Regions from separate parts of the Pseudomonas sp. F007 genome, predicted to be linked through region 3. Evidence: riboswitches for the same ligand, from Rfam matches in the RefSeq annotation. Region 3 holds a riboswitch; each other region holds the start of a gene.
What was found. A riboswitch is a leader RNA that binds a small molecule or an ion and turns the genes downstream of it on or off. The one in region 3 is predicted to bind cobalamin.

Region 1: it holds a riboswitch for cobalamin, as region 3 does, so the genes downstream of both, cobO (cob(I)yrinic acid a,c-diamide adenosyltransferase) here and ACZYR5_RS00835 (ABC transporter substrate-binding protein) in region 3, are expected to answer to the same signal.
Region 2: it holds a riboswitch for cobalamin, as region 3 does, so the genes downstream of both, cobW (cobalamin biosynthesis protein CobW) here and ACZYR5_RS00835 (ABC transporter substrate-binding protein) in region 3, are expected to answer to the same signal.

Annotation. Positions count from the first base shown of each region.
Region 1 covers NZ_JBVATA010000001.1:268,157-278,607, forward strand. Annotated here, with positions in the region: gene bluB (5,6-dimethylbenzimidazole synthase) at 1-309, opposite strand, end outside; gene ACZYR5_RS01340 (cobyrinic acid a,c-diamide synthase CobB) at 306-1,616, opposite strand; gene cobO (cob(I)yrinic acid a,c-diamide adenosyltransferase) at 1,627-2,238, opposite strand; cobalamin riboswitch at 2,320-2,554, opposite strand; gene ACZYR5_RS01350 (PQQ-dependent sugar dehydrogenase) at 2,668-3,981, shown strand; gene ACZYR5_RS01355 (O-methyltransferase) at 3,984-4,646, opposite strand; gene ACZYR5_RS01360 (C40 family peptidase) at 4,674-5,207, opposite strand; gene ACZYR5_RS01365 (C40 family peptidase) at 5,446-6,072, opposite strand; gene hda (DnaA regulatory inactivator Hda) at 6,285-6,989, opposite strand; gene ACZYR5_RS01375 (AI-2E family transporter) at 7,162-8,235, opposite strand; gene ACZYR5_RS01380 (DUF2066 domain-containing protein) at 8,272-9,312, opposite strand; gene purM (phosphoribosylformylglycinamidine cyclo-ligase) at 9,698-10,451, shown strand, end outside.
Region 2 covers NZ_JBVATA010000012.1:122,155-132,605, forward strand. Annotated here, with positions in the region: gene ACZYR5_RS27555 (cobalamin biosynthesis protein) at 1-275, opposite strand, end outside; gene ACZYR5_RS27560 (CbtA family protein) at 272-979, opposite strand; gene ACZYR5_RS27565 (CbtB domain-containing protein) at 991-1,182, opposite strand; cobalamin riboswitch at 1,280-1,505, opposite strand; cobalamin riboswitch at 1,623-1,831, shown strand; gene cobW (cobalamin biosynthesis protein CobW) at 1,931-2,998, shown strand; gene cobN (cobaltochelatase subunit CobN) at 3,002-6,835, shown strand; gene ACZYR5_RS27580 (magnesium chelatase ATPase subunit I) at 6,856-7,878, shown strand; gene ACZYR5_RS27585 (vWA domain-containing protein) at 7,932-8,531, shown strand; gene ACZYR5_RS27590 (DUF2790 domain-containing protein) at 8,546-8,797, opposite strand; gene ACZYR5_RS27595 (RidA family protein) at 8,977-9,366, shown strand; gene ACZYR5_RS27600 (IclR family transcriptional regulator) at 9,374-10,138, shown strand; gene ACZYR5_RS27605 (amino acid deaminase) at 10,163-10,451, shown strand, end outside.
Region 3 covers NZ_JBVATA010000001.1:165,408-175,858, reverse strand. Annotated here, with positions in the region: gene ACZYR5_RS00855 (N-acetylglutaminylglutamine amidotransferase) at 1-447, opposite strand, end outside; gene ACZYR5_RS00850 (OsmC domain/YcaO domain-containing protein) at 780-2,978, shown strand; gene ACZYR5_RS00845 (ABC transporter ATP-binding protein) at 3,130-3,900, opposite strand; gene ACZYR5_RS00840 (FecCD family ABC transporter permease) at 3,897-4,913, opposite strand; gene ACZYR5_RS00835 (ABC transporter substrate-binding protein) at 4,910-5,923, opposite strand; cobalamin riboswitch at 6,071-6,264, opposite strand; gene ACZYR5_RS00830 (MarC family NAAT transporter) at 6,301-6,972, opposite strand; gene ACZYR5_RS00825 (hypothetical protein) at 6,978-7,562, opposite strand; gene ACZYR5_RS00820 (DUF3302 domain-containing protein) at 7,850-8,203, shown strand; gene ACZYR5_RS00815 (HlyD family secretion protein) at 8,207-9,166, shown strand; gene ACZYR5_RS00810 (SulP family inorganic anion transporter) at 9,260-10,451, shown strand, end outside.

The DNA.
Region 1 (10,451 bases), 100 kb from region 3:
GCAGTCGTTGATGCCTTCGACCTTGAGCTTCATGAAGTCGTCGGAACGCTCACCGAGGGCCTCGGCAGTACGCACCCGTTCCTCTTCCACCAGACTCTGGATGTGCTGGCGCAGCGTTCGATCACTGATGCGGATAAACCGCCAGGGCTGCATCAGGCCGACACTCGGCGCCTGATGCGCCGCTTCCAGCAGGCGGCGCAACAACTCCGGCGCCACCGTGCCGCCGCTGAAGTGACGCATGTCGCGTCGCTCGGCAATCGCCCGATAGACCGCCTGGCGTTCGGCTTCGGAAAATTCCTTGGCGCTCATGGCTGCTTCGCTGCAGGCGCGAGCAGTGCGGCAATCGCTGATGGATTGGAGGGGAAGTAGAAGTGCACGTAGGACGCGGTCATCCGCCCTTCACGGTAGACCGCCTCCGCTCCGCGCCCGCCATTGGGGCTCAGGCCACGAGCGATCGGCTCGAGGGTAGTGCTGGTCAGCGAGTGGTGGTAGGTGTGCCCGCGCAACGCGCCTTCCGGCAACTCCACCGCCTGTAACGCCAGCGCGGCCAGGCGTTTTTGCATCACCGCGTCGCCGCTGAGCAAACCGACCAGTTCGGCGCGTACGCCGTCGACGTCGGTCAGCGAGTCCAGCAGATAGAGCATGCCGCCGCATTCGGCGAGCAAGGGTTTGCCGGCGTCATGGTGGGCACGGATGGCGGCGAGCATGGCGCTGTTCTGCGCCAGTGCCACGTGGTGCAGTTCCGGATAGCCGCCCGGCAGGTAGAGGCTGTCCGCTACGGGCAGTTGCCGATCACGAATCGGTGAAAAGAAGCACAGTTCGGCGCCCATCGCCCGCAACAGGTCGAGGCTCGCGCCATAGGTGAAGGCAAAGGCTTCGTCGCGGGCCACGGCGATGCGCACCCCGGCCAGCAGCGGCTCGGCGGCGATCACTTCAGGCGCGGCAAAGGTCACCGCTGGCGGCAGTGCCACTTCGCAACTGCTGGCGAGGGCATCTGCCGCCGCGTCGAGACGCAGGTCCAGATCATTCAGCTCGCTGGCCTGGACCAGGCCCAGGTGCCGACTCGGCAACTCGATGCCGGTCTCGCGCGACAACGCGCCGTACCAACGCAAGCCTTCGGTCAGGCTGCCTTCAAGCAGCTGTGCATGACGCAAGGTGCCGACCCGGTTGGCCAGGACCCCGGCGAACGGCAGGTCCGGCTGATAGCGCGCCAGGCCCAGTGCCAGTGCGCCAAAGGTCTGGGCCATGGCGGTGCCATCAATCACCCCCAGTACCGGCACGCCAAAGTGCCGGGCCAGGTCCGCGCTGGAGGGGGTGCCATCGAACAGCCCCATGACCCCTTCGATGAGGATGAGATCCGCGTCCAGGGCCGCTTCCCACAACAGACGACGACTTTCCTGCTCGCCGACCATCCACATGTCCAGTTGGTACACAGGATTGCCGCTGGCGCGCTCGAGGATCATCGGGTCGAGAAAATCCGGACCGCACTTGAATACCCGGACCTTGCGCCCCTGGTTGCGGTGCAGGCGCGCCAGGGCGGCGGTGACGGTGGTCTTGCCTTGACCGGAAGCCGGCGCGGCGATCAGTACCGCCGGGCAGTGACGAGGGTTATTCATGAACAGTGACTCACAGTTCGACACCTTTCTGCGCCTTGATCCCGGCCTGGAACGCGTGCTTGATCATGCCCATTTCGGTGACGGTGTCGGCCAACTCGACCATCTCCGGCTTGGCACCGCGACCAGTGACCACCACGTGCTGCATAGGCGGACGGGCCTGCAGATCGCTGAGCACCTGATCGAGATCCAGATAGCCATGCTTGAGGGCAATGTTCAGCTCATCCAGCACCACCAGGCCGATGGCCGGATCTTGCAGCAGCTCGCGGGACACGGCCCAGGCCGCTTCGGCGGCGGCGATATCACGCTGGCGATCCTGGGTTTCCCAGGTGAACCCTTCGCCCATCACATGAAACCGCACCTGCTCGGGGAAGCGCCGGAAGAACAACTCTTCGCCGGTGCTGTTACGGCCCTTGATGAACTGCACCACGCCGCATTGCATGCCGTGGCCCATGGCTCGCGCGAGCATGCCGAACGCCGAACTGCTCTTGCCCTTGCCGTTGCCGGTGAGCACCAACAGCAGCCCGCATTCGTTGGGCGAGTTGGCAATGCGCTCGTCGATCACCGCTTTCTTGCGCAGCATGCGCGCCAGGTGTCGTTCGTCGCGTTCAGGGGAATCAGTCATGGGGGAGCTCTCCGTTGAGGCTGGATAACGGCGGGCAGGCATGGAAAAAGACGGCAAGAAGCCTGGCATCGCCCACCGTGATGCCGCTGGATGGATCAGGCCGGTCTCCGGGCTCATGAGCGGCGATTGGCCGGGCGCTGCGCCTTCCCATGTCGCAGCGGACACAGTGGCTGATGGCAGCGCTTTCACTCATTTACCGTTGCGGGGGCAGCGCCGGGATCGTCGCCCGTCCTGTCAAAGAACGCGCCCTCACCGGCTTCCCTGTTTCACTCGATCGACCCACGGGCCACCGAGCACCTGAAACAAGTCGCGAAGGTTAGTGGGTTGGGGGTGGAGCGTCAATTAAAGGAAGGCCCGGCCTGACCGATTGAACCTTCGGCGCCGCGCGCGCCTCTACCCATCACGCGATGTTATTAATGGGAGATCGGCATGCAAACGTCTCGCCTGACAGTTGTCCTCACCCTGGCCGCAGCCCTGGTCGCCTGCGGCGAGACCGCAGTCCTGAAAGTCGCCGAGGGCACTGGCCCATCGCCCGAACTGCCGGCGCCAAACAAGACCCTGCTGCCCACCGTCAACATCGCGCCTGCCGTGGGCTGGGCCGATGGCGCCAAACCAACGGCCGCCGCCGGCACCAAGGTTGGGGCATTCGCCGAAGGCCTGGATCATCCACGCTGGCTGTACGTGCTGCCCAATGGCGACGTGCTGGTGGCCGAAACCAACGCGCCACCCAAGCCCGATGACAGCAAAGGCCTGCGCGGCTGGGTCATGAAGCAGTTCATGGGCCGCGCAGGGGCTGCGGTACCCAGCGCCAATCGCATCACCCTGCTGCGCGACAGCAACCACGACGGTGTGGCCGAAACCCGCACAACCTTTATCGAGAACCTCAACTCCCCCTTTGGCATGACCCTGGTGGGCAATGACTTGTACGTGGCCGATACCGACCGCCTGCTGCGCTTCAACTATGTCGAAGGTGCAACCACGATCAGTTCGAAACCGATGAAGGTCATCGACCTGCCAGGCGGCCCCCTCAATCACCACTGGACCAAAAACGTGATCGCCAGCACCGACGGCAGCAAGCTCTACGTGACCGTCGGCTCCAACAGCAATGTCGGCGAGAACGGTCTGGACCAGGAGCAAGGTCGGGCGGCGATCTGGGAAGTGGATCGGGCCACCGGCAATCACAGGATTTTTGCCTCGGGCTTGCGCAACCCCAACGGCATGGCCTGGGAGCCGAACAGCAAGGCCCTGTGGACGGCGGTGAACGAGCGGGACGAGATCGGCAGCGACCTGGTGCCGGACTACATCACCTCGGTCAAGGACGGTGGTTTCTACGGCTGGCCCTTCAGCTATTACGGGCAACATGTCGACGACCGGGTCAGCCCGCAGGATCCGGCGCTGGTGGCCAAGGCCATCGCACCGGATTATGCCGTGGGCCCGCACACCGCTTCACTGGGCCTGACCTTCGCCCAAGGCAGCACATTACCGGCGCCCTTCACCGAGGGCGCATTCGTTGGCCAGCATGGCTCATGGAACCGTGAACCCCATAGTGGCTATAAAGTGATCTTCGTGCCCTTTCACGCCGGCAAACCCTCTGACCCGCCGGTGGATGTGCTGACCGGTTTCCTGAACAAGGATGAAGAGGCAATGGGCCGGCCGGTAGGCGTGGTGATCGACCGACAAGGCGACCTGTTGGTGGCCGACGACGTAGGTAACAAGATCTGGCGAGTATCCGCTACACGCTGATGTCAGCGTTTGCGACACAGCGTCAGGCCATCACCCAGTGGCAGCAACGACAGATCAACCCGCGCATCCTCCTTCAGCGCCCGATTCAAGGCCTGGATGGCGCGGGTATCTTCGCTTTGCGGATTGCTCTCCAGCACGCGCCCACTCCACAGGGTGTTATCGAACACCGCCAGCCCACCGGTGCGCAGCAAACGCAGGGCATGCTCCAGATAGGCCGGGTAATTGGCCTTGTCGGCGTCGATGAACATCAGATCGAAGCATCCACCCTGCCCCTCCCGCTCAAGTTCGGCCAGGGTCTGCAAGGCGGGCGCCAGGCGCAGTTCGATACGCTCGCTCAGTCCTGCTTCCTGCCAATAACGGCGGGCAGTGGCATTGTAGTCGCCGGGAATGTCGCAGCAGATCAATTTGCCATCATCGGGCAGCGCCGCCGCCATGCACAGCGCGCTGTAGCCGGTAAAGGTGCCGACCTCCAGCACCCGACGGGCGCCGGTGAGCTTGATCAGCAAGGCGAGAAACTGCCCCTGCTCGGGTGCCACTTGCCAGCGTGCCATGGGCAGGGCCTGGGTTTCGTCACGCAGACGGCGCAGCAGCGGCGTTTCGCGCAGCGAGACATCCAGCAAGTAGTGATAGAGGGCGTCGTCGAGATTAAGCGTTCGTGCAGTCATGACCCCCTCCGCCCACCCGGAACAAAACTAGGGAATACGCGCCAGATGCTCAGGCTGCAAGACGCGCTTGGCACTCAGGTAGGCACGCTGCCAATAGGCCTTGGACAGGCTGTCGAGCTTGACTGTTCCGCCGGTTGCCGGCGCATGCACGAAACGCCCTTCGCCGACGTAGATCCCGGCATGACTGACCTGGGAGCCGCCATTGGTGGCGAAGAAAATCACGTCGCCGGTCTGCAGGGAGTCCTTGCCGACACTCGGTGCCTGCATGCCGATCATTTCACTGGTGGTGCGTGGCAGGGAAATACCTGCTGCATCGCGGTAGACGTAGCCGATCAAGCCGCTGCAATCGAAACCTGAATCCGGCGTGTTGCCGCCCCAGCGATAAGGAGTGCCGACCAGGCCGAGGGCGCGAAACAGCACGTCGTCGGCGACCGGCGAAAAACTCTGGGTGGGGGCGAAAACCGGCGCACGGACCACTTTGGCAGGTGGCGGCGTGCGACTGGCGCAGGCGCTGAGCAGCGCGGCGCAGAGAATCAGTGCTAGGCGGGCCGACTTCGTCATCACAGAACATCCTGAACTGGCTGCGGCTTTCTCTGCCGAGAGGCTGAAAACAAAACCGCGTAAGCAGGGCTTACGCGGTTAGTTTTCAACAATAGATCAGAATTCTAGCGGGTACGCGCCAAACTTCAAGTAAGACTTTAAGTTTGCACTACAAAAAGAAGGGGCATTACTGAGGAATATCATTTTGTTGGACCGCCGGCGCTCTAACACGGTGGTTACAGCGCCGTTGCCCGATAACTTACTTGCGCGCGGTGACCGTGGTCGGAGCCATCGCAAGGGCGCGCTTGGCTTCGATGAAAGTCTTGCTCCAGTAGCTGTCGCCCAGGCTATCGACCCGCACGCCGCCGCTGCGGCTGCTGCTGGAATGGATGAACTGGTTATCACCCAGGTAGATCCCGGCGTGACTGACACGACCGCGACGACCATTGGTGGCGAAGAACAGCAGATCGCCCGGCTCCAGCTTGCTGCGAGAAACCAATGGCGCGTCTACGTTGATCATTTCACGGGTGGAGCGCGGCAGGTTCATGCCAGCTTCTTCGCGAAACAGGTAGCCGATGAAACCGCTGCAATCGAAACCGGCTTCAGAGGTACCGCCGAAACGGTAACGGGTACCGATCAGGGACATGCCACGTTCGAGGATGCTGTCGGCCAGAACCGGCATCTGATAAGGCTTGCTGCCAGCAAAGTCGGCGAGCTCTTTTTCGGTCGCCAGTTCTTCCTGATAAAGAGCGGAAGACTGCGCGGTAGCAGCATTTTTAGCCTGTTGTTGCTGGACGTCTTGCTGGGACACTGGCGAGTGTGCAGCGCAACCAAACAACAGGGTGACGAGTGCGAGAGGCACGAGGGGTGCGAAGCGCTTTAGCATGGGCACGACCGTGGCTGAATGTGTAAAGAAGCCGAGACTATGCCTTCTATCATCCTCATTTGCAAATTCAATCGATTTAAATGTGACTTTGCCGTTTTGCCCTGACATCTAAGCGCTTAAGCCCATTCCATTTACACGCGCGCTGCGAGCCCCCTCCGCCAGCGGGATTTTTTGCGTCTGGAATATGCCAAAATGTCCTACAGGCCGCGGTTTTACCAGCCTAGCGTCTCTTTCAGGAACGGGATCGTCAGCTTGCGCTGCGCTTGCAGGGAAGCCTGATCGAGCTGCTCGAGCAGTTCGAACAGCGCACTCATGCTGCGGGTACCGCGAGTCAGAATAAAATGCCCGACTTCGTCAGTCAGGTGCAGGCCGCGACGTGACGCACGCAATTGCAACGCGCGCAACTTGTCTTCATCGGACAGCGGGCGCATCTGGAAAATCAGCGCCAGGGTCAGGCGCGATTTGAGGTCGGCCAGCTTGACCGGCAATTCGCGGGGCGAGGTGGAAGCGGCGATCAGCAGGCGTCGGCCGCTGTCGCGCAGGCGGTTGAACAGATGGAACAGCGCCTCTTCCCAGTCGGCCCGACCGGCGACGGCTTGCAGGTCGTCCAGGCACACCAGTTCGTATTGCTCGAGGTTGTCGAGGATTTCGGTGCCGCGGTCGAGCAATTCAGCCAGCGGCAGGTAGACCGCCGGTTCGCCCAGCTGCTCGAAACGCAGACAGGCCGCTTGCAACAGGTGCGTACGCCCTACGCCGTCCTTGCCCCACAGGTAGATCAGGCTTTCGGTCCAGCCGGCGTCGGCTTCGCACAGGCGTTCGACATAGCCGAGTGCAGCGGCGTTGGCGCCAGGGTAGTAGTTGATAAAGGTGGCGTCATCACGCAGACGCACACCTAGGGGCAGCTGAATCGGTTTCATGCTGACTGAACAGTTCCTGAAGAACCGTTAGTGGCCTCTGTGTAAAGTTTGCAAAGTTTATACCCGTGACGCGAGCGGCACAATGCGATAGACCACAAGCAAAATCAAAGGTTTGCGTTAACCTCGCAGCGCACCATCATGGCGCGCTGCTAGCATGCCTGATCAACTGTACCTATAAGTCGGGCTCATCTGCACCACTGTACATCTGCGAATCCTTGTAGACATCCTTCAGGTGTCGCACCAACACCATGATTACCGCCGCCAGCGGCAACGCCAGCAGCACCCCGGTAAAACCGAACAGTTCGCCGCCGGCAAGGATCGCGAAGATCACCGCCACCGGGTGCAGGCCAATCCGGTCGCCCACCAGCAATGGTGTCAGGACCATACCTTCAAGCGCCTGACCGACCATGAATACCGCGACAATCCCGACCATGGGGTACAGGTCACCGCCGAACTGGAACAATCCGGCAATCAACGCCGCACCGATGCCAATGACGAAGCCCATGTACGGCACGATGGCCGCCAGGCCGGCGATCAAGCCGATCAACAGACCCAGCTCAAGCCCCACCAGCATCAGGCCGGCGGCATAGATCACACCCAGCGCAACCATCACCAGCAACTGCCCGCGCACGAACGCCCCCAGCACCTCATGACACTCGCCTGCCAGCGATACCACCCGCGCCTCGCTGTCACGCGGCAGCAGGTTGCGGATCTTCGCCATCATCAGGTCCCAGTCGCGCAGCAGGTAGAAGCTCACCACCGGGATCAGCACCAGGTTGGCCAGGAACCCGATCAAGGCCAGGCCCGAAGCCGTCGCCTGACTGAGCACCACGCCGACGATGTCGGTGGTCTGGCCCATGTGCTCGCTGATGGCGGCCTTGACCTTGTCGAACTTCCAGAAGCCATCGTTCAGGCCCAGCTTGGCCTGGGCCCAGGGCATGGCCGTGTGTTGCAACCAGTCGAGCATCTGCGGCGCCAGCTCATACAGGCGCAATAGTTGCTTGGCCAGCATCGGCACCAGCACCAGCAACAGCGCCATGACGATCAGCGTGAACAAGGCAAAGACCGCCACCACGCCCCAGGTGCGCGAGAGCCCGAGCTTTTCCAGGCGATCGACCATGGGATCGAACAGGTACGCCAGGCCCAGGGCGATCAGGAAGGGCGTGAGGATCGGATGCAACAGATAGACAAATGCGCACAGCAGGCCGATAACACCCAACCAAACCCAACGCCGCGAATCGACCATGAACCACTCCATTGCTTCTATATAAGGAAAGAACGTTTACCAGCGGAAATTCAGCTGCGCCTGCGGTGCTGCCGCCGGAACAGGTGCAGCGCCATCCGCCGCCGGCGCAACAGGCGCGGGCGCCGCGGCTGGCACTTCCTGCAGGTGCGCCAGGCCCAACTGGGCCCGCAGCTGTTCACTGCTGCCATTGACCCGGTAGACAATCCGGTCACCCACCACCCGCTGCAAACGCGCGTTGAAAGGCTCGAGCAAACGCCCCAGCGCGGCATAGCGCTCAAGGTTCATGCCCTGCACTTCGAGCAACTGCTCGCTGGCAACGCCTTGTCTGGCGGCAAAACGTGGCGCCAGGCGCTCGCTCACCGCAAGCAATACCGCATCGGCCAGCGCCGCGCTGTCGGCGCCCTGGGCGGTGCCCTGCTCGCGCTGATCGCCCAGCCACAAATGCCACTTGGCCTGCCATTGCCCGCCTTCTTCACGGGCATGCACCGCCAGCAGGCCATCAGCGCCGTAACGTTGCGAGGCCTCGCGCAACGGTGCCGGGTCATTGCCTTCGAGATTCGGCGCGGTCGCCACCAGTTGCTCGCTCAGGTCAGCCAGCGGCAAGCGCAATGGCAAGCCACGGTGCTGAGCAGCACGGCGCAGCGGCGCGGCGCTGGACTGAGCATCGCCGACCAGGTTCGAGCCTTCGGCTGAATCATTGAGCCACCAACCGAGAATCGACGGTCGACTGGCGCCCCACACCGGCAAGCCAGCCTGACGCAGGGCGCGCTCGGTACTGGCCGGATCAAAGTCGACCTGCAGGCTTTCCGGCGGCCCGGCGTCGTAACCGTATTGGCTGATGATCTGCTGCGGATCCTTGCGAATCGCCGCCAGACCGGGACTTTGCACGGCCTTGGCATCACCCGTGAGCCGCAGAATCAGGGTGTCGAGCGCACGCTGGGTGGCCTGGTCACGCTCTTGCGGGGCCTGGCTGCTCACCGGCTCGCGCACTTGGTAGAGACCTTTAACGGTTTCGGCCTGACTGGCCAGACTGAGGACTGACAAACAACCGGCAAACAGTAATTTACACAGACGCATGGAAGATTCCCGACGACAGAAAGCGGCTGGAACTGAGCGCATGAACGCGCTTGAACAGGGCTGTGACCACAGCACCCGGCAAAACATTCACAGGCTCGGCAGAAGTTTTCACCCCGTCATAACCATAGACGGTAAACGGCCCTACCTTATACAGGGACGCGCCCAGTCACCAGCGGCGAGGTTTTTTGGCTTTTTTTTACGCGATATGTCCCTGCCCGTCGGCCCGAGGATGGCCGCTGCCCCTCAAGCCTGATAAAATCGCGCGCCTTCGCAGACCGGCAATGGCCGGGCACTCTGGATTTTTGCGCGGCCACCCCGCCAGGACTCATTCAGCGTTCCCGCCAGATCGGTCGTTACCCCTGAATCCCCCCTAAAGGCCTGGATCATGAGCAAGCAACCCTCCCTGAGCTACAAGGACGCCGGTGTAGACATCGACGCCGGTGAAGCATTGGTCGAACGCATCAAGAGCGTCGCCAAGCGCACTGCGCGCCCGGAAGTCATGGGCGGCCTGGGCGGTTTCGGCGCCCTCTGCGAAATCCCGGCCGGCTACAAGCAGCCTGTACTGGTTTCCGGCACTGACGGCGTCGGCACCAAGCTGCGCCTGGCACTGAACCTGAACAAGCACGACAGCATCGGCATCGACCTGGTTGCCATGTGCGTCAACGACCTGGTGGTCTGCGGTGCCGAGCCGCTGTTCTTCCTCGACTACTACGCCACCGGCAAGTTGAATGTCGACACCGCTGCCCAGGTAGTGACCGGTATTGGCGCAGGCTGCGAACTGTCCGGCTGCTCGCTGGTGGGCGGCGAAACCGCTGAAATGCCTGGCATGTACGAAGGCGAAGACTACGACCTGGCTGGTTTCTGCGTCGGCGTTGTAGAAAAAGCCGAAATCATCGACGGCTCGAAAGTCGCCGCTGGCGATGCCCTGCTCGCCCTGCCGTCTTCCGGCCCGCACTCCAACGGCTACTCGCTGATCCGCAAGATCATCGAAGTATCGGGTGCCGACATCGAAAACATCCAGCTCGACGGCAAGCCGCTGACCGACCTGCTGATGGCGCCGACCCGCATCTACGTCAAGCCACTGCTCAAGCTGATCAAGGACACCGGCGCGGTCAAGGCCATGGCCCACATCACCGGTG
Region 2 (10,451 bases), on a different contig from region 3:
AAAGCGATCTGCGACTGGTGGCTGAGCTGTTCTTGATAGCCGGACAATTGCTCGCTGCTGAACACGGTCAGCGGTAAACCCAATTGCTCAGCCAGTTCAATCAGACCAGGTTCATCGCGTTTCAGGTCGATGCTCGCCAGCGCGGTGATCGATTGCAGATCGATCCGCTGAGCCTGCAAGGCCTGATCGAGTAACGCGCGCAGCGTGCTGGCCGGGCAGCCGCGTTGGCAGCCGAGGCCGACCACCAGGGTCGGCGCCGCGCGCGTTTCACTCATGCCTGATAGTCACCTGCGCTTTTGCGTCGGAACAACCAGGCGCTGATCAGCCCCAGGGCCAGCCAGAACGCCACGTTGGTCAGCTGCGAAGCGATCTTGAACTGTGCTTCCAGGGCCTCGGGGGCGAGCATCGAATGCACGTCCGGTTGCGGTGCGCCGACGATGTGCGGCACCGCCAGGATGGCCACGCCGAGTGCCTTCAGCAGCCAGTTTTTGCCGAAGGCGATCAGCGCGATACCGGCAGCGGTAGAAGCGGCAGTACCGATCCACCACATCTGCCGTTGCGCCAGGTCGGCGGCGGCAGTACCCGGTAGCTCCGGCGGCAGGCCGAGGGTCGGCGCGAGCACGAAAGTGGCGTAGCCGGCCAGGCCCCAGAGCAGGCCCTGGGACGTGCGGGTCGGGGAGCGCAGGGTGTAGAGACCGGCGAGCATCAGTGCAAAACCGACCGCCACCACCAGGTTACCGCCGGTGGTCGACAGCACGCGCTGCCAGCCGTCTTCCGGTTCCCAGGCTTCGGCGTCGTGGCTGTGGGCAGCCATCGCCGAGTCGGCATGTTCATGCACGTGCTCTGCGACGGGCTCGGATTTCTCGTAGGTCTCGGCCTGCAAAATCAGCGGCGAGACCCAGAAGCTTTGCAGCAGGGTCAGCAGAAGGGCGGCCAGCAGCCCGCTGAAACCTGCGGTTTGAGCAATACGCTTGATCATCTGGGCAGGTCTCAGTGGCACGGGAAAGCGGCGCTGTGCCGGGTGTCATGAGCGGCGTTGTGCACGGCTTCGATGTGCGAGAAGCCGGCGAAATACACCAGGCAGGCACCGAGGATCGAGGCACTGAGGGCGGCCACCAGGCGTTGGCCCAGTGTGGTGGTGCCGGCGGCGGTGGCGTGGCGGGTGCTGCTGATGGTCGACATGGCGCTTACCTCTGGTCAGTCAGGGGTGATCCGTGCGCATGCAAGCCTCCGCGAGCAGGCCGCGGAAACTCAAACAGCGCCCGCCCACCGCGGGTTTGTTATTCAAGTATTGCGGGCCGGTCTCCGGGCTCACGAGGGGCTGGCACTGGCCAAACCTGCAAGAATCGCCTTCCCATGCCCTACAGCAGGCACAGTGGCTGTGATTCTTCGCTCGCTTACCGTTGCGGGGGCAGCACCGGACTGACATGGCTTTGGAGTAAAGCACATGATTCACCGGTTTCCCGTTTCACCCTGTGAAGGGCACCCGTAACAAGCTGTGTAGGAGAGCATGGGCGGGTGCTGGCGTCAATCCTGGGACCGGGTTGAACCCTTCGCGAGCAGGCTCGCTCCCACAATGGATCAGTGGCCACCACAAACATTGACCAGGCCCAGTACGATGCGTAGCCTTGCACCTTCGAGGTTCTTCGGCCCCAGCGCCGAAGCTAAGAAGGGAACGCGGTCGATGCCGCGGCTGCCCCCGCAACTGTGAACGGTGTCGTCGCTGCCAGGCCACTGCACGCTCTTTCGAGCGGCGGGAAGGCGCAGAAACCGCCAGTCGAAAGACCGGCCCACCGTCAGCCAGGAGACCTGCCTCGATCCAGATTCTCACTACAACCGGGCGGGGTGATCCGGTGGCGAACTGCTCCCGCGCGCGTCTGCGTTGCCGGTCCTCGTCCCGTATGCCCGCCACCTTGCCAAAGGGCATCCGATGAAAACACTGGCCAAACTCCCCGTCACCATCGTTACCGGCTTCCTCGGCTCGGGCAAGACCACCTTGCTGCGGCACATGCTCGACAACGCCCAGGGCCGGCGCATCGCGGTGATCGTCAACGAATTTGGCGAGCTGGGCATCGACGGCGAAATCCTCAAGCAGTGCTCCATCGGTTGCACCGAGGAAGAAGCCAGCGGCCGGGTGTATGAGTTGGCCAACGGCTGCCTGTGCTGCACCGTCCAGGAAGAGTTCTTCCCGGTGATGCGCGAGCTGGTGGCGCGCCGTGGCGACCTTGATCACATCCTCATCGAAACCTCCGGCCTGGCCCTGCCCAAGCCGCTGGTCCAGGCTTTCCAGTGGCCGGAAATCCGCAGCGCCTGCACGGTTGACGCGGTCATCACCGTGGTCGACAGCCCGGCCGTTGCCGCGGGCACCTTCGCCGCCTTCCCGGACCAGGTCGACGCCCAGCGCAAGCTCGACCCGAACCTGGACCACGAATCGCCGCTGCACGAACTGTTCGCCGACCAGCTGTCCAGCGCCGACCTGGTGATCCTCAACAAGACCGACCTGATCAACCCCGAAGACCTGGCCCGAGTGCGCCTGGAAGTCGCCGAGGAACTGCCGCCAGCGGTGAAAATCATCGAGGCCAGCAGCGGTCGCGTGCCACTGGACGTGCTGATCGGCCTGGGCGCCGGCTCCGAAGAGCACATCGACAGCCGCCACAGCCATCACGATCATCACCACGACGGCGACGATCATGACGATCACGATCACGACGCCTTCGATTCGATCTCCATCGAACTGCCGCAGGCCGATGAAAGCCTGCTGCTTGATGCCTTGACCCAACTGGTGGTGCAGCACGGCATCCTGCGGGTCAAGGGTTTCGCCGCCATCCCGAACAAGCCGATGCGTCTGCTGATCCAGGGCGTGGGCACGCGCTTCGACAAGCACTTCGACCGCCAGTGGGGCGCCGAAGAAGCGCGCAGCACGCGTCTGGTGCTGATCGGCCAGGAACTGGATGCGGCCCTGCTCGAAGCGCAACTGCGCGCCGCCCTCAGCGTCTGATCCATGCACCTGCTCAGGACCCAGCCCGGCGGATTCGTCTCCGAGGACAACATTGCCGATCTCGGGCAAACCCCCGCCGAGCTGGTGATCCTGTGCAGCGGTGACTCCAGCCTGGCGCTACTGGCCGAGGCCGCGCAGCAACTGCCTGAGGATTACCCGAGCCTGCGCCTGGCCAACCCGATGCAGGTGCAGAATCACGCCTCGGTCGACCTGTATGTCGATCAGGTGCTGCGCCACGCCAAAGTCATCCTGATCTCGCTGCACGGCGGGATTGCTTATTGGCGCTATGGCGTCGAGCGCCTGATCGAGCTGGCGCAGCGCGGCGTGCAGTTGATTCTGGTGCCGGGCGACGACCGTCCCGACCCGGAGCTCAGCGACTTGAGCACGGTGCCGGTGGCAGACCGCGAGCGGCTCTGGCACTTCCTGCGCCAGGGCGGCAAGCACAACGCCCTGGAGTTGTATCGCTGCCTGGCCAACCGTTGGCTTGGCCGCGACTATGCCTGGGGTGAACCGCAGGTTTTGCCACGCACGGCGATCTATCATCCGCATCACGCCCAGCCGAACCTGAAGGATTGGCAAGCCGACTGGCAGCCCGACCAGCCAGTGGCGGCGCTGCTGTTCTATCGCTCGCACTTGCAGGCGGCCAACACCGCGTTCGTCGATGTGTTCTGCCAGCGCATGCAGGCGGCGGGGCTCAATCCCTTGCCCATCGCCGTCGCCAGCCTCAAGGAGCCCGGCTGCCTGAGCGTGGTCGAGGACTGGCTGGACGAGGTGCAGGCGGCGCTGATCCTCAATACCACCGGCTTTGCTCAATCCAGCCCCGAGGCGCCGCACCTGCGGCCGTTCCGCCGCGACATCCCGGTGATCCAGGCGATCTGTGCCCAGGACAATCAGCCGGGCTGGAGTGCCAGCGAACAGGGGCTGGGGCCGCGTGACCTGGCGATGCACATCGCCTTGCCGGAACTGGACGGGCGGATCATCAGCCGGCCCATCAGCTTCAAGGACCTGGCCTGGCGCAGCGAGCGCAGCCAGTGCGATGTGGTGTGCTACCGGGCGCACCCCGAGCGCATGGATTTCGTCGCCGAACTGGCCCGGCGCTGGGCCGAGTTGGCGCGGGTGCCGAACAGCGAAAAACGGGTGGCACTGATTCTCGCCAACTACCCGACTCGCGATGGACGCATCGGCAATGGCGTCGGCCTGGATACGCCGGCGGCGGCCTTGAATATTCTGCGAGCGTTGCAGGCTCAGGGGTATCCGCTACCGGCCGAATTGCCCGCCAGCGGCACCGCGTTGATCCAGCAATTGCTCGGCGGGGTCAGCAATGATCTCGACAGCATCGACCTGCGCCCCTGCCAGCAGAGCCTGGCGCTGGAGGACTACCGGGCGATGTTCGAAGCCTTGCCCGCAGCCAATCGCAACGCGGTGCTGCAGCGCTGGGGCGACCCGAGCGCGGACCCGATGTACCGCGACGGTCGACTGATGATCGCCGGCCTGCGCTTCGGCCTGACCTTTGTCGGCATCCAGCCGGCGCGTGGTTATCAGGTCGATCCGAGCGCGGTCTACCACGACCCGGACCTGGTGCCGCCCCACGGCTACCTGGCGTTCTACTTCTGGCTGCGCAAGGTCTATTGCGCCCATGCGCTGATCCATGTCGGCAAACACGGCAACCTCGAATGGCTGCCGGGCAAGGGCGTCGGCCTGTCCGAGCAGTGCTGGCCGGATGCGCTGCTGGGGCCGCTGCCGAACATCTACCCGTTTATCGTCAACGACCCGGGCGAGGGCGCCCAGGCCAAACGCCGCACCCAGGCGGTGATCATCGACCACCTGATGCCACCGCTGACCCGTGCCGAAACCTACGGGCCGCTGCGCAACCTGGAGTTGTTGGCCGACGAATATTACGAAGCGCAGTTGCTCGACCCGCGCCGCGCCCGCGAACTGCAGCGCGACATTCTGGCGCTGGTGCGTGAAACCCATATCGACCGTGAGTTGCAACTCGACAGCGACGCCGACGCGGCGATCTGGCTGCCGCGCCTGGACACCTACCTGTGCGACCTCAAGGAATCGCAGATCCGCGATGGCCTGCATGTGTTTGGCGAATCGCCGAGTGGGCGGTTGCGCATTGATACCTTGCTTGCGCTGTTGCGCATTCCCCGGGGGGATGGCCGGGGGGCGCAGTCGAGTGTGTTGCGGGCGCTGAGTAAAGCTTTTGTTCTGGGTTTCGATCCGCTGGACTGTGCGCTGGGCGAACCCTGGAATGGGCCGCGGCCGGAGGTATTGGCCGCGATCAGCGATGAGCCGTGGCGTACCGCAGGCGATACCCGTGAGCGGTTGGAGTTGTTTGCCAGCCAACTGATCTCGCAGACATTGAACCCTGATACCTGTAGGAGCGAGCCTGCTCGCGATGGTGTATCAGACACATCGCAGTCGCCTGACACTCCATCGCGAGCAGGCTCGCTCCTACAATGGCCGGCATCGGTAGAGGTCGAGGCCATCCTCGACCACCTGCGCGAAGTCGTCGCCCCACGCCTGGACGCCTGCGGCCCGGCGGAAATGCACGGCTTGCTCAGCGCCCTCGACGGGCGTTTCGTCCCCGCCGGCCCCAGTGGCGCCCCCAGTCGTGGACGCCTCGATGTGTTGCCCACCGGGCGCAATTTCTATTCGGTGGACGTGCGCAACCTGCCGACCACCACTGCCTGGCGCATCGGTTTTCAATCGGCCAACCTGATTCTCGAGCGGCACCTGCAGGACCACGGCGATCACCTGCGCCAGCTCGGTCTGTCGGTGTGGGGCACGGCGACCATGCGCACCGGCGGCGACGACATTGCCCAGGCCATGGCCCTGATGGGCGTGCGTCCGGTATGGGCCACGGGTAGCCAGCGGGTCGACGATTTCGAGATCCTTCCGCTGAGCCTGCTCGACCGCCCACGGGTCGACGTGACCTTGCGCGTCTCCGGGTTCTTTCGTGATGCCTTCGCCAACCTGATTCGCCTGTTCGACGCCGCCGTGCAAGCGGTGGCCGCGCTGGACGAGCCGGATGACCTCAACCCGCTGGCGGCCAAGGTGCGCCAGGAGCGCGAGGCGTTGCTGCAGTCCGGAATCGATGCCGAGGCGGCGGCGCGTCAGGCCGGTTGGCGGATCTTCGGCGCCAAGCCCGGTGCCTATGGCGCCGGCGTGCAGGGCGCGATCGACGGACGCCTGTGGCAGAGCCGCGAGGACCTGGCCGAGGTCTACTTGAACTGGGGCGGCTACGCCTATGGCGGCGCCGATGAAGGCACCGCTGCACGCGGCCAGTTTGCCCAGCGCCTGAGCCAGGTGCAGGCGGTGGTGCAAAACCAAGACAACCGCGAGCACGACCTGCTGGATTCCAACGATTACTACCAATTCCAGGGCGGCATGCTCGCCGCCGTGGAAAGCCTCAGTGGTGCAGCGGCGGCCAGTTACCACGGCGATCACAGTCAGCCGGACCTGCCGAAGATCCGCACCCTCAAGGAAGAACTGAACCGGGTGATCCGCTCGCGGGCGGCCAATCCGAAGTGGATCGAGGGGGTCAAGCGCCACGGCTATAAAGGTGCATTCGAGCTGGCGGCGACCGTCGACAACCTGTTCGCCTTCGACGCCACCACGCAACTGATTGACGATCACCAGTACGCCTTGCTGGCGGATGCCTACCTGCTCGATCCATCGACCCGCGCCTTCGTCCAGCAGCATAATCCCCATGCCCTGCGCGACATGACCGAGCGCCTGCTGGAAGCCCAGCAGCGCGGCCTGTGGCAGGAGCCGGGGGCCTACCGCGAAGCGCTGGAGCACCTGCTGCTGGATATCGAGGAAGAGTGTTGAACCCAAGTACGAGAGCCGAGATGACCGACACCCCGCACTTTCCGCTGTCCGCCGTGGTCGGCGCCGACGCCTTGAAACTGGCGCTGTGCCTGAGCGCCATCGACCCGAAAATCGGCGGCGTGCTGATCGAAGGACCGCGGGGCATGGCCAAGTCGACCCTGGCCCGGGGCCTGGCCGATCTGCTGGCCAGCGGGCAGTTTGTCACCTTGCCGTTGGGCGCCACCGAAGAGCGGCTGGTCGGCACCCTCGACCTCGACGCGGCGCTGGGCGAGGGCCGTGCGCAGTTTTCTCCGGGGGTGTTGGCCAAGGCTGACGGTGGCGTGCTGTACGTCGATGAAGTCAACCTGCTGCCCGATCACCTGGTGGACCTGCTGCTCGATGTCGCCGCCAGCGGCACCAACCTGGTGGAGCGCGACGGCATTTCCCATCGGCATCCGGCGCGCTTCGTGCTGATCGGCACCATGAACCCGGAGGAGGGCGAGTTGCGTCCGCAACTGCTCGACCGCTTCGGCCTCAACGTCGCCCTCGAGGGTCACACTGAACCGCTGGAGCGTGGGCAGATCATCCGCCGACGCCTGGATTTCGACAGCGATCCGCAAGGCTTCTGCGAGCAATGGCAAGACGCGCAACAGCAACTGCGCGAGCGCTGCCAGCGTGCCCGTGAGGGGTTGGCGGCGATTGCTCTGGACGACGATGCGCTGGCGCAGATTACCGAACGCTGCTTTGCCGCTGGAGTCGATGGCCTGCGCGCCGACCTGGTCTGGCTGCGTGCCGCGCGTGCCCATGCCGCCTGGCGTGGTGCCGCAGCCATCAGCGAGGAAGACATAGACGCGGTGGCCGAGTTTGCCTTGCGTCATCGGCGACGCAAACCGCCGGCACAAAATCCGGCTGTACAAAACCAGAGCCAGCCACCGGCAACCCAAGCCTCGCCAAACCAACCGTCACGGCCCGACGAAGGCCAGGGCCAGTGGGGCGAACTACCGGCCCAGGCCTTGCCCACCGGCGCGCGCCGTGAGGTGCCGAGCTGGCCAAAAAAGCCCTAGGCATTCGCCCTCGTGCAACGGCGGGGGCGAATGCCAGGCCCCGCGCCGGGCACTTGAAAAGCGGTCGCCAGGGCCAACGGCAAGCCGCGAGCAGCGGCACGGTGAACTGGCCGGGGACCTTGCTCAATGGCCGTCCACGCCAGCGCGATGACCTGCTGTTTCACCTGCGCACCCGCAGCCCCCATGAATTGTGGCTGGTGATTGTCGACGCCTCGGCCTCGACCCGTCGCCATCAGGCCTTGAGCGATGCCAAGGGTCTGCTGGCACAGCTGTTCGACGACGCCTACCGCCAGCGCGCGCGGCTGGCCTTGCTCACCGCCAGCGGCAGCGCACCGCGTTGGCAAGTGCAGGGTCTGAAAGCCTCGGCCAGCCTGCGCGACTGGCTCGATGCGCTGGGAGCGGCGGGGGGGACGCCGTTGTCGGCAGCATTGGCCGAGGCCGAAATCTGGCTGGCGCGGCGGCAAAAACGCTATCCGGCTGAACAGCAGCGGATCCTGCTGTTGACCGATGGCCGCCTGAAATCGATGCCCGAGGTGCCGGCTTTCGCCTGCCCGAGCCTGCTGGTGGACATCGAGCGCGGGCCGATTCGCCTCGGTCGGGCGCAAACCCTGGCCCGGGCGTTGAACGCCGAATATCGGCATATCGACGACTGATCCGGCGTCGGCTGCTAGCTGCCCTGATCGATGCACCCATCGCCATAAGCCTGATAGCGCAGGGTGTGCACCACACCCTGGGAGTCGGCGTAGGTCAGTTCCCGCGAGCCGATTCCGCAGTAACCGTAATCGGAGGTCGAGATCACCCGGGCGATGTCCAGGTGCATCCCCCAGTGATAGTCCTCTGCAGCAGGTGCCGGTGCGGTCGCGGCGGATGCCAGGGTACTCAGGCTGAGCAGGACCAGGCCAAGCAAGGCGGTTTTCATGATGGGGTTCCTTTATAGGCGTTTGAAGGATTTCAACGTCAGTACGACGTACCCCGTTGGGGTTTATTCCCGGATTGAGCAAGCAAATGCACTGTGACTTGTGGCAGACTTTCGCGATTGATTCCGTTAATGCGAACATGATTCCGCTATAGCGGAATATAAAGCCAGGAGAAAACCCCATGAGCATCACCCGTTACGGCACCGGCAGCACCGCCGGTGGTGGCCAGCCCCGTCCTTTCGCCCGCGCCGTCGAAGCCGACGGCTGGCTGCATGTGTCGGGTCAGGTGCCGGCGCTGGATGGCGAGATCATTGCCGGCGGCATCGTCGAGCAGACCCACCAGACCATGCGCAACCTGATCGCGATTCTCGAAGAAGCCGGTTATGGCCTCGAAGACGTGGTGCGCACCGGGGTCTGGCTCGACGATCCACGGGATTTCTGGAGTTTCAACAAGGTCTTCGCCGAGTACTTCAGCCCCGAGCACGCGCCGGCCCGCGCCTGTGTGCAGGCGAGCATGATGGTCGACTGCAAGGTCGAGATCGATTGCATCGCCTACAAGAAAAAGGCCTGAGCCGGCCATGAGCGAAGACCCGATCAAGCGTCGGGCCCGTGGCCTGGACCGGGCGTTCGATATCCTCGATTTCCTCAAGGAAATCGGCCAGCCGCTGCGGCCCAACGACATTGCCAATGCGATCGGCAGCCCCAAGTCCACGGTCTATGAGCTGGTGGCCTCCTTGCTCGAGCGGCGCATCCTCGAGCCGGTGGGCAAGGACGGTCACGTCTACCTCGGGCGCCAGCTGTACTTTCTCGGCCAGGCGCACCTGCGTCATTTCGACCTCAGCCGCGAAGCGGACCAAGCCCTGCAGGAGATCGTCCGGCAGACCCGCGAGACCGCGCAGATGTGCCTGCTCAATGGGCGCAAGTACACGGTGGCGTTGATGAAGGAGGGCGAGCGGCACTTTCGCATTTCCTCGAATATCGGCGAGAACGCACCGATTCCCTGGACCGCGTCCGGCCGCTTGCTGCTGGCGCACATGAGCGACCAGCAGATCGTTGAGTTGATCGACGACGAGGATTTCGTCCTGCCTGATGGCCAGCGCCTGCCGCTGGAGCAGTTCCTCGGTGAAATCCGCCAGGCCGACGCCGAGGGCTTTTTCTCCTTCGACAGCGTCGCCGACACCTTCACCCATTGTTTTGCCGCCCCGGTCAAAGACCCCGGCGGCGTGGCCATTGCCACGCTGTGCATCGTCGCCCCAAGGGCCGACGCCGAGCGCAACCATGACGACTACCGCCGGGTGCTGATCGACAGCGCTAACCGCCTGGCCCGTCGCATCAACGAATAAGCCTGCCGAGCAAGGAGTCAGACCATGTCTTCAACAGTGACCACGGTCGTGGAAAAAGGCGCGGCGCCAATCGGTGCCCACCTGGTGCGTGACGTCAGCCTGCCGGCGCTGGTGCTGCACCGCGAAGCGCTGGAGCACAACATTCGCTGGATGCAGCACTTCGTCACGGCCAGCGGCGCCGAGCTGGCGCCCCACGGCAAGACCAGCATGACCCCGGCCCTGTTCCGCCGCCAACTCGACGCCGGCGCCTGGGGCATTACCCTGGCCACGGCGGTGCAGACCCGCGCCGCCTATGCCCATGGCGTGCGCCGGG
Region 3 (10,451 bases):
CAGGTACAGCGGCTTGACCCCGAGCCGGTCGCGGGCGATGAACAAACGTTGGGCATCGCGCTCCCAGATGGCGAAGGCGAACATGCCGTTGAGCTTCGGCAGCAGCGCTTCGCCCCAGGCGTGGTAGCCCTTGAGCAGGACCTCGGTGTCGCCACCGGAGTAGAACGCGTAACCCAGGCCTTCCAGCTCGGCGCGCAGTTCCGGGAAGTTGTAGATCGCGCCATTGAAGGCCAGGGACAGGCCCAGGACATTGTCGACCATCGGCTGCGCCGATCCGTCCGACAGGTCCATGATTTTCAGGCGGCGATGGCCCAGGGCTATCGGCCCCTGGCTGTGGAAGCCCCAGGCGTCAGGGCCACGGGGTGCCAGATGATGGGTGATGCGTTCGATGGCCGCCAGGTTGGCCGGTTGAAGATCAAAACGTAATTCGCCAGCTAATCCGCACATGGTGTCCAAGCCCTTTTTTCGGCATGTGTGTCGCTACTGGTGGCTTACGTGTACCGCTGTTTGCAGCATTTGCACTCTGTACAGCTTTCAGGCGGCACCTGCTTTTGCAGCGTGCTCGACCAGTAGCGTTGTGCACCGAACCGGGCGGTTTTTGCCTGCCGCCACGGCTGATGATGTGGGTTTTTCGAGTGAGCGGTGGCTGCGATCGTTCAATAAAATTTACCAACGGTCGATGAGCACCGGGCTTTTTTCAACGAAAGCGCAGTACTTCCAGCGTAAAACCCGGATAATCGCGCCCATTCAGTTTCGCTCGACTTTTTTGGTAATCCCCTATGGAAATCAAGGTTAATTTTCTCGACAACCTCCGACTTGAAGCCAAGTTCGATGACTTCACGGTGATTGCCGACCAACCCATTCGCTATAAGGGTGATGGCTCTGCGCCGGGCCCGTTCGATTACTTCCTCGCCTCGTCGGCCCTGTGTGCGGCGTACTTCGTGAAGCTGTACTGCAGCACTCGCAACATTCCCACCGAGAACATCCGGCTGTCGCAGAACAACATCGTCGACCCGGAGAATCGCTACAACCAGATCTTCAAGATCCAGGTCGAACTGCCGGCCGACATTTGCGACAAGGACCGCCAGGGCATCCTGCGATCCATCGACCGCTGCACGGTGAAGAAGGTGGTGCAGGCCGGGCCGGAGTTCGTCATCGAAGAGGTGGACAACCTCGACGCCGATGCTCAAGCGCTGCTGATGCCCAACTCGACGGCGGACGCCAGCACCTTCATCGTCGGCAAGGACCTGCCGCTGGAGCAGACCATCGCCAACATGTCGGGGATCCTCGCCGACCTGGGGATGAAGATCGAAATCGCTTCATGGCGCAACATCGTGCCCAACGTCTGGTCGCTGCATATCCGCGATGCGCATTCGCCGATGTGCTTCACCAACGGCAAGGGTGCCACCAAGGAAGGCGCGCTGGCCTCGGCCCTGGGCGAGTTCATCGAGCGGCTGAACTGCAACTTCTTCTATAACGACCAGTTCTGGGGTGAGGACATCGCCAACGCGCCGTTCGTGCATTACCCGGATGAGCGCTGGTTCCAGCCGGGGCGCAAGGACGAACTGCCGCCGGAAATCCTCGACCCGCACTGCCTGAAGATCTACAACCGCGATGGCGAACTGCGCGGCTCGCACCTGTTCGACACCAACTCCGGTAACGAAGAGCGGGGCATTGTGTCCTTGCCGTTCGTGCGCCAGTCCGATGGCGAGGTGGTGTACTTCCCCTCGAACCTGATCGAAAACCTGTTCCTGAGCAACGGCATGAGCGCCGGTAACACCCTGGCTGAAGCCCAGGTGCAGTGCCTGTCGGAGATCTTCGAGCGGGCGGTGAAGCGCGAAATCATCGAAGGCGAGTTCGCCCTGCCGGACGTGCCGCAGGAGGTGCTGGCCAAGTACCCGGCGATTCTGGCCGGGATCCAGGGCCTGGAGGAGCAGGGCTTCCCGGTGCTCGTCAAGGACGCCTCGCTGGGCGGTGAATTCCCGGTGATGTGCGTGACCCTGATGAACCCGCGTACTGGTGGTGTATTCGCCTCGTTCGGCGCGCACCCGAGCCTGGAAGTGGCGCTGGAACGCAGCCTTACCGAATTGCTTCAGGGCCGCAGTTTCGAGGGCTTGAACGATCTGCCGCTGCCGACCTTCGAAGGCCACGCGGTGACCGAGCCGAACAACTTCGTCGAGCACTTCATCGATTCCAGCGGCGTGGTCTCGTGGCGCTTCTTCAGTGCCCAGTCGGACTACGAGTTCGTCGAGTGGGACTTCACCAGCGACGGCGAAGACTCCAACGCAGAAGAAGCCGCGACCCTGTTCAAGATCCTCGAAGACATGGGCAAGCAAGTGTACATGGCGGTCTACGAGCACTTCGGTGCCACGGCCTGTCGGATCCTGGTGCCGGACTATTCGGAGATCTACCCGCTGGACGACCTGATCTGGGACAACACCAACAAGGCGCTGTTCTTCCGTGCCGATATCCTCAATCTGCACAGCCTCGACGACGCCGAACTGAAGGCCCTGGGCGAGCGCCTGGTGGAAAGCGAGCTGGATGATTACACCGATATCACCACCCTGATCGGTATCGAGTTCGACGACAACACGGCCTGGGGCCAGTTGACCATCCTCGAGCTGAAACTGTTGATCTACCTCGCCCTGCAGCAATACGAAGAGGCGAAGGACGCGGTGGAAGCCTTCCTGCAGTACAACGACAACACCGTCGAGCGCGGCCTGTTCTACCAGGCGGTGAACGCAGTGCTGGAGATGGAACTGGACGAAGACCTGGAGCTGGCGGACTACGAGGTCAACTTCCGCCGGATGTTCGGCAACGAGCGGATGGATGCGGCGATTGGTTCGGTCAACGGCAGCGTACGCTTCCATGGCCTGACGCCAACCAGCATGAAGCTCGAAGGCCTGGACCGGCACCTGCGCTTGATCGACAGCTACAAGAAATTGCATGCGGCGCGGGCCAAAGTCGCGGGTGTCTGACTCTTGTAGGAGCTGCTTGTCGGGCCGCCGCATCGCAGCGCATGGCGACTCTGCGGTGTGTCAGGCTCTGCACCTTCGCCGGCAAGCCGGCTCCTACAAGGTTGGGGGCGGTCACGGATTCCGCAACTGATTCGCCGTGGCAGACCCGCTATCAGGTGGCGCGCAAGCGCAAGATCTGCGCGCCGTCGAGCGGGTCCGTGAGGTAGTGGGCCTGCACGCCGAAGGTGTCGTACAAACGTTGTGGCGTGAGCACTTCCAGCGGCTTGCCGAGTGCCACCAGGCGTCCGCGGTCGAGGATTGCCAGGCGGTCGCAGGTCAGGGCCTGGTTGAGGTCGTGCAGGACGATCAGGCTGGTGACGGGCAGGGCCTGGACGCCCTTGAGAATCGTCAGTTGATGCTGGATGTCGAGGTGGTTGGTCGGCTCGTCGAGCAGCAGGATCTGCGGGCGCTGGGCGAGGGCCCGGGCGATGTGCACGCGCTGGCGCTCACCGCCGGACAGGCCGCGCCAGGTGCGTGTGCCCAGGTGCGTGGCGTCGACATCGTGCAAGGCCTGGCGGACGATGGCCTCGTCTTCCCGGCTCCACGGGCGCAGGGCCGACAACCAGGGCGTGCGCCCGAGGGCAACGGCGTCGAACACGCGGATCGCATCGTCGGTGTCGGCCTGCTGTTCGACCACCGCCAGGCGTTGCGCGATGCTGCGTCGCGAGAGTTTTTCCAGCGGCTGGTCAGCCAGCCACACACCGCCGGCTGACGGCGTGCGCAAGCCGGCCAACAGCTTGAGCAAGGTAGACTTGCCGGAGCCATTCGGCCCGACGACGCCGAGGGTTTCGCCGCGATGCAGATCGAGGTGGATATCCTCCAGCAACTCGGCGTCACGCACCCTGAAGGACAGACCTCGGCAACTCAGTGCGGGCGCGTTCATCGGGCGTTCCTGCGGCCGATCAGGATCAGCGCGAACACTGGCGCACCGACCAGCGCGGTGATCACCCCGACCGGAATCACCTGGCCTTTGATCAAGGTCCGCGACAGCACATCGGCGGCAATCAGAAACAGCGCCCCGGCCAAGGCACTGGCGGGCAGCAGCCGTGAGTGCCCGGTGCCGAGCAGCAGGCGCACGGCATGGGGAATCACCAGGCCGACAAAACCGATGGAGCCGACAATCGACACCATCACCGCCGTCACCAGCGCTGCACAGCCGACCAACACAAACTGCACCCGGCGTACCGGTATGCCGAGTGATGCGGCTGAATCGCTGCCAAAGGCAAAAGCGTCCAAGGCACGCCGGTGCAGCAGGCATAACAGCAGACCCGCGACCGCCACCGGCACCGCCAGCCACACCGACGGCCAGCGCACCCCGCTGAGGTTACCGAGCAGCCAGAACATGATGCCCCGCGCCTGTTCGGAACTGGCCGACTTGGTAATCAGGAACGCGGTGAGGGCATTGAACAGCTGCGAGCCGGCGATGCCCGCGAGGATGATTTGCCCGGTGCCGCGACTCGAGCCGCTGAATCGCGCCAACAGGATCACCAGGCCAAACGCGGCCATGGCGCCGACGAAGGCCCCGGCCGACAAGGTCAGCATGCCCGCGCCGACGCCGAGCAGGGCCACCAGCACGGCGCCGGTCGAGGCCCCGGCGCTGACGCCCAGCAAGTACGGATCGGCCAGGGGATTGCGCAGTAGCGACTGCAGGATCACCCCGCAGGTGGCCAGGCCGGCACCGCAGGCGGCGGCGACCAAAGCGCGGGTCAGGCGATAATTCCAGACGATGCCCTCGTCGATCGGGTCGAGCGGGTAGCCGGCCGCCCACAGTTTGTTCGCCAGCACCTGGAATACCACGTGAAGTTCGATGGCGGTTTCACCGATGGCCACCCCGGCGACCACGGCGGCCAACAGCAGCGCCATTGCCAGTAGCGTTCTAATCAGGCTCGTGGTCATTTCGGCAGGTCGTAGCCGTCGATGGCCTCGGCCAGTTGCCGCAAGCCGTCGAAGGTGCGCACGCTGGCCTGCATGGCCATCGCATCAAGGATGATGATGCGGTTGTTCTTCACCGCGTCCATGTTGCGGGTCACCGGGTCGCTGCGCAGGAATGCGAGTTTCTTTTCATGGTCGTCGGCGGGGAAACGGCGGCGGTCCATGCGAGCGATCACCAGAAACGTCGGGTTGGCCTTGGCGATGGTTTCCCAGCCGACCGTCGGCCATTCCTCGTCGGACTCGACCACGTTACGCACGCCCAAGGTCGTCAGCATGAAGTCGGGAACGCCCTTGTGGCCGGCCACATAAGGGTCGATGTCCATATCGGCACTGGAGAACCAGACCAGGGCACTGAGCGGCGGGCGCTTTTTCTCGTGTGCCTTGGCAATCGATTGGGCGAGGCTGGCCTTGAGTTCGTCGGTCAGTTGGGTGCCGCGCTCGCGCACATCGAAAATCTCGGCGAGTTGCTCGATGCCCTTGTAGATGCTTTCGATGCGGAACGGCGCCAGGCGCGTACCGTCGGCGCCCACCAGGTTGTCCTTGGCTTCGCAGTCGGAGGGCAGCAGGTAGGTGGGGATCTTCAGCTCATGAAATTGTTCGCGGGTGCCGACCACGCCCTGAGGCCCGACCGTCCACTCCAGCTCCACTGTCACCAGCTCCGGGCGCTTGCCGATCACCGCTTCAAAACTTGGATCGTTGTCCGCCAGGCGCTCGATCCTGTCGTTCTGCGCCTTGTACGCCGGCAGCACGTTGTTGAACCACAGCGACGTGCCGAGCACCTTGTCGCCCAGGCCCAGGGCGTAGAGCATTTCGGTGCCGGCCTGGCCGATGGTCACGGTACCGCTGGGGGCATGCTGGAAGGTCAGGCTGCTGCCGCAGTTCTCGAGGGTCAGCGGGTAATGGGTCGGGGTGGCCTGGGCCAGGGCGCACAGGCCCATACCGGCAATGAGGGTCGAAAGGCGGGGCAACAGCATGGGGCAATCTCCATTTGTACCGTACAGGCAACAGCAGGGGGTACGGTTTGGAAACACACCCTCGAACACTGCGTTGAACACAGGGCAAGGCCGCGCGACCAGGGAACTGGCGGGCGGCAGGATGTCCTTCCCGGACACCCCGCCGGTTAGTCATTTGCTTGGCCGGCAGGTCTCCTGACTCGTGCGTCGTCGCCGCACTCCGGCCTTCCCGGAGTTGATCCAGTGGCAGTTGAGGAGTGGGCTCGGCATCTACAGTTGCGGGGGCAGTTCCGATGGACACCGGGTGTGGTGTTTCGGATTCCCTATTAATCCCGTGGGGGACCGGCGGCGCTATGGTAGTCGATCACGCCGCCGGGAGGAAACGCGCCAGCCGTTCGTTAGGGCAGGCGCGGTGGGTGAAAGTTGCTGTCGATGAGCGACTGGACGATTTCGATCGAGCCATTGATCGCGAACTGCGCGCCCATGCACACCAGCAAAAAGCCCATCAGCCGGGAGATGGCGTCGATCCCGGATTCGCCGGTGATGCGCATGATCAGCCCCGAGCTGCGCAGGCAAATCCACAGGATCAGCGCAGTGAACAGGAAGATCAGCGGCGGCGCGGTGGCAATCACCCAGGCCGGGAACAGGGTGCTGTGCTTGATCGTCGCCGCAGAACTAATGATCAGGGCAATGGTGCCCGGGCCGGCGGTGCTGGGCATGGCCAAGGGAATCAGGGCGAAACTTTCCTTTTCCTTGACCTCGTGGGCAGCCGTGGGTGGCGGTGGCGGCGGAAACAGCATCTTCATGCCCATGACGATCAGGATGCCACCCCCGGCGATGCGCAATCCGGGGATGGAGATGTTGAAGGCATCCATTATCAGTTCGCCGGTGTAGTAGGTCAGCGTCATGATCAGGAAGACATAGATGGCCGTCAGCCGCGCCTGCTGGTTTTTTTGGCGCTGGTTGAGGCCTTTGCTCAGGGCGAGGAACAGCGCCACGGTGGTGGGCGGGTTGAGCAACGGCAACAACGCCAGCAACCCCAGGGCAATCGCGTTGAATAAATCACTCATGGGTTTTATTGAGTGGCGGAGGTTTTGATCTTCAGGATGTCGGTGTAGATCGCATTAACCGTCTGCCCCACTTGCAATTTCTTCATGCGCTCCTGAAGTGCCGGATCTTCGACCTTGAGCACCCTCACTTTGCCTTCAGGAGGCAGCAGGGTCACTTCATGGGTTTTGAGATCGATCTTGGTGATCTTCGAGCTGACCTTGACCTGGCGCACCGCTTCGCCGCCCGGGTTGGGATTGTCCTTGGTCGCCCGAATGGTCATCGCTTCATCGCTGACACCGGGGGCGCCACCCACTTCGGTGTCGAGTACATAGGCCACCGAGCGCAGGACTTGAATGTCGACCTTGTCACCGACTTTCAGGTTGTGCAGGGCCTTGGCTTTCTCGGTCAGTTGCAGGGGGATCGGCTGCTGGTCAGGGCCTTCGATCGTCACTTGATGGTTTGCCGCATCGACCGCCAATACCTGCGTCACCACGTGGCCTTCCATCGCGGTACTGCCCAACGGAATATCAGCCGCCTGGGCGCTGATGGCGGCAGTCGACAGAAGGGTGGCAAACGTAACACGCAAGGCGAAGGATTTGATGGGTTTCATGAGCCTGGTTTCCCTGTAATAGCTGACGGACACGCCCAAGAATAGTCGCTGTTCGGCAACTTGCCTGCTGACGTTATCGATTGAATTGCCGAGCATTTCGCCCTGCATGGGACTGTCTGCTATTTGCGATTTCACTGAGTTAAGTCAGCAGGCGATCGCCGGGCAGCCGTTTAAACTTGAACTACTATGATTTCGAACGGTCGCGCGCGAAGCAGCGGCCGCGGTCGACCATCACAGCACTCACGTGGTGCGTACGCGCTGATTTTGTTTTTCGGGAGGGGGGCGTCGTGCTCGACTACATTGCGCTGGGCATACTTTTTTTCGCGGCCATCGTGCTGTTCTACGGGATTATCGTGCTGCACGACATTCCCTACGAAATTGCCGTACACCGCAAACATCCACATCAGGACGCCATTCACGCAGCAGGTTGGGTGAGTCTGTTCACCCTGCACGCCTTGTGGCCGTTCCTGTGGATCTGGGCCATGTTGTACCGGGAAGATAGAGGCTGGGGGTTTCGAACAGATCCCGAGCAGTTGAAGCTCGATGCGGAACTGGTCAAGGAGCTGGCTGAATTGCGCCAACGCGTACAGCGCCTGGAAGGGAAGACGTTGTCCGATGACACTACAGAAGGACGGCAATAAACCATGGACTTATTACTGATCCTGACCTACACCGCCATTTGCGTGGCGATCTTCAAGATTTTCCGTATTCCCTTGAACAAGTGGACGGTGCCGACTGCCGTGTTGGGAGGCGTGGTGCTGATCGGCGCGCTGATCTTCCTGATGAACTACAACCACCCCTACTCGGAAGTGGCGCGCTCGTACTACGTCTCGGTGCCGATTATCCCGACCGTGACGGGCAAGGTGATCGAGGTGCCGGTCAAGGGCAACGAGCCGTTGAAGACCGGGGATGTGCTGTTTCGTATCGACCCCGAGCCGTTCGAGAACCGTCTCAAGTCGCTCAAGGCCCAGCAAATCTCGGCGCGGGCTGATTTGTTCCGGATCAACGAACTGATCAAGCGCAACTTCGGTACGCGGCGCGAGCTGGATGCTGCCCAGGCGCTGGTGGACGACCTGCAGGGGCAGATCGACAATGCCCAGTTCGATCTGGACAACACCACCGTACGGGCACCGAGCAAGGGTTTCGTGACCCATGTTTCGCTGCGTGCGGGGATGATGGCGACCAAGTTTCCGCTGCGTCCGTCGATGGTCTTCATCCCGGACGAGGGCCAATACTTTGCTGCCTGGATGCGCCAGAACAGCTTGCTGCGCCTGGTGCCGGGCGATGAGGCAGAGGTCGCGTTCGACGGCATACCGGGGCGGGTATTCAAGGGCAAGGTGAAGAATGTCATCAGTGTGATTGGCGAGGGGCAGATCCAGCCATCCGGCACCTTGCTCAGCTACACCGGATCGCCACCACCGGGACGGGTGCCAGTGGTGATCGAAATCACCGACCCGGATTACCCGGAGTATGCCAAGTTGCTACCCGGTGGCTCATATGGCCAGGCGGCGCTGTACAGCCAGCACTTCCACCATGTGGCGATCATGCGCAAGATCCTGCTGCGCATGGCAGCCTGGATGAACTACATCTTCCCATTCCATTGATGGGCGAGGGGGTAGACCGGCGACAGCTGGCTACCCCCTCGATGATTCTGCGATGGCTTCTTCCCTTTTTCCCTCTCCAAGGGCCCCAGACCCATGACCCCAGCGGACTCTCCGTCGCCAACTCCCGAACCGGGACGCATCGTGCGCAAGACCGGCGCCAATACCGGCTTGAACCGCTGGCTGCCTGGGCTGCGCACGCTGCGCGAGTACCAGTTGGCCTGGTTGCGCCACGACATCCTTGCCGGCCTGGTATTGACCACCATGCTGGTGCCCGTGGGGATCGCCTACGCGGTGGCCTCCGGGCTGCCCGGCATTTACGGACTGTACGCGACCATCGTGCCGCTGATCGCCTACGCATTGTTCGGCCCCAGCCGGATCCTGGTGCTGGGCCCGGACTCGTCGCTGGCGGCGGTGATCCTCGCAGTGATCCTGCCGCTGTCCGGTGGTGATCCGCAGCGCGCGGTAGCCCTGGCGGCGGCGATGGCGATTGTCTCGGGCGTGGTGTGCATCCTCGCCGGCATTGCGCGCCTGGGCTTTATCACCGAGCTGCTGTCCAAGCCGATCCGCTATGGCTACATGAACGGAATCGCCCTGACCGTATTGATCAGCCAGTTGCCGAAGATGTTCGGCTTTTCCATCGAATCCGCAGGCCCGCTGACCAATCTCTGGTCCATCGCCACGGCAATACTCGACGGCAAGAGCAACTGGATCACCTTTGCGGTCGGCGCCGCGACCCTGGCAGTGATCCTGCTGCTCAAGGGCAACAAGCGCATCCCCGGCATCCTCATCGCCGTGGTCGGGGCGACGGTCGCCGTCGGCGTGCTGGATCTGGGTACGAGTGCCGGGGTCTCGGTGCTCGGCGCGCTGCCCCAGGGCTTGCCGGCGTTCGCCATTCCCTGGATTACTCGCGAAGACCTGGTCCCGGTGCTGATCGGTGGCTGCGCGGTAGCGCTGGTCTCGTTCGCCGACACCAGCGTGCTGTCACGGGTCTACGCGGCGCGCACCCGCAGTTATGTCGACCCCAACCAGGAAATGGCCGGCCTGGGCTTTGCCAATCTGGCGGCCGGGTTTTTCCAGGGTTTTCCCATCAGCAGCAGTTCGTCGCGCACCCCGGTGGCCGAAGCCGCAGGCTCGAAAACCCAGTTGACCGGGATTGTCGGTGCACTGGCGGTGGCCTTGTTGTTGATGGTGGCGCCGAACCTGTTGCAGCACCTGCCCAATGCCGCACTGGCGGCGGTGGTGATTGCCTCGGCGATTGGCCTGATCGAAGTCGCTGACCTGCGAC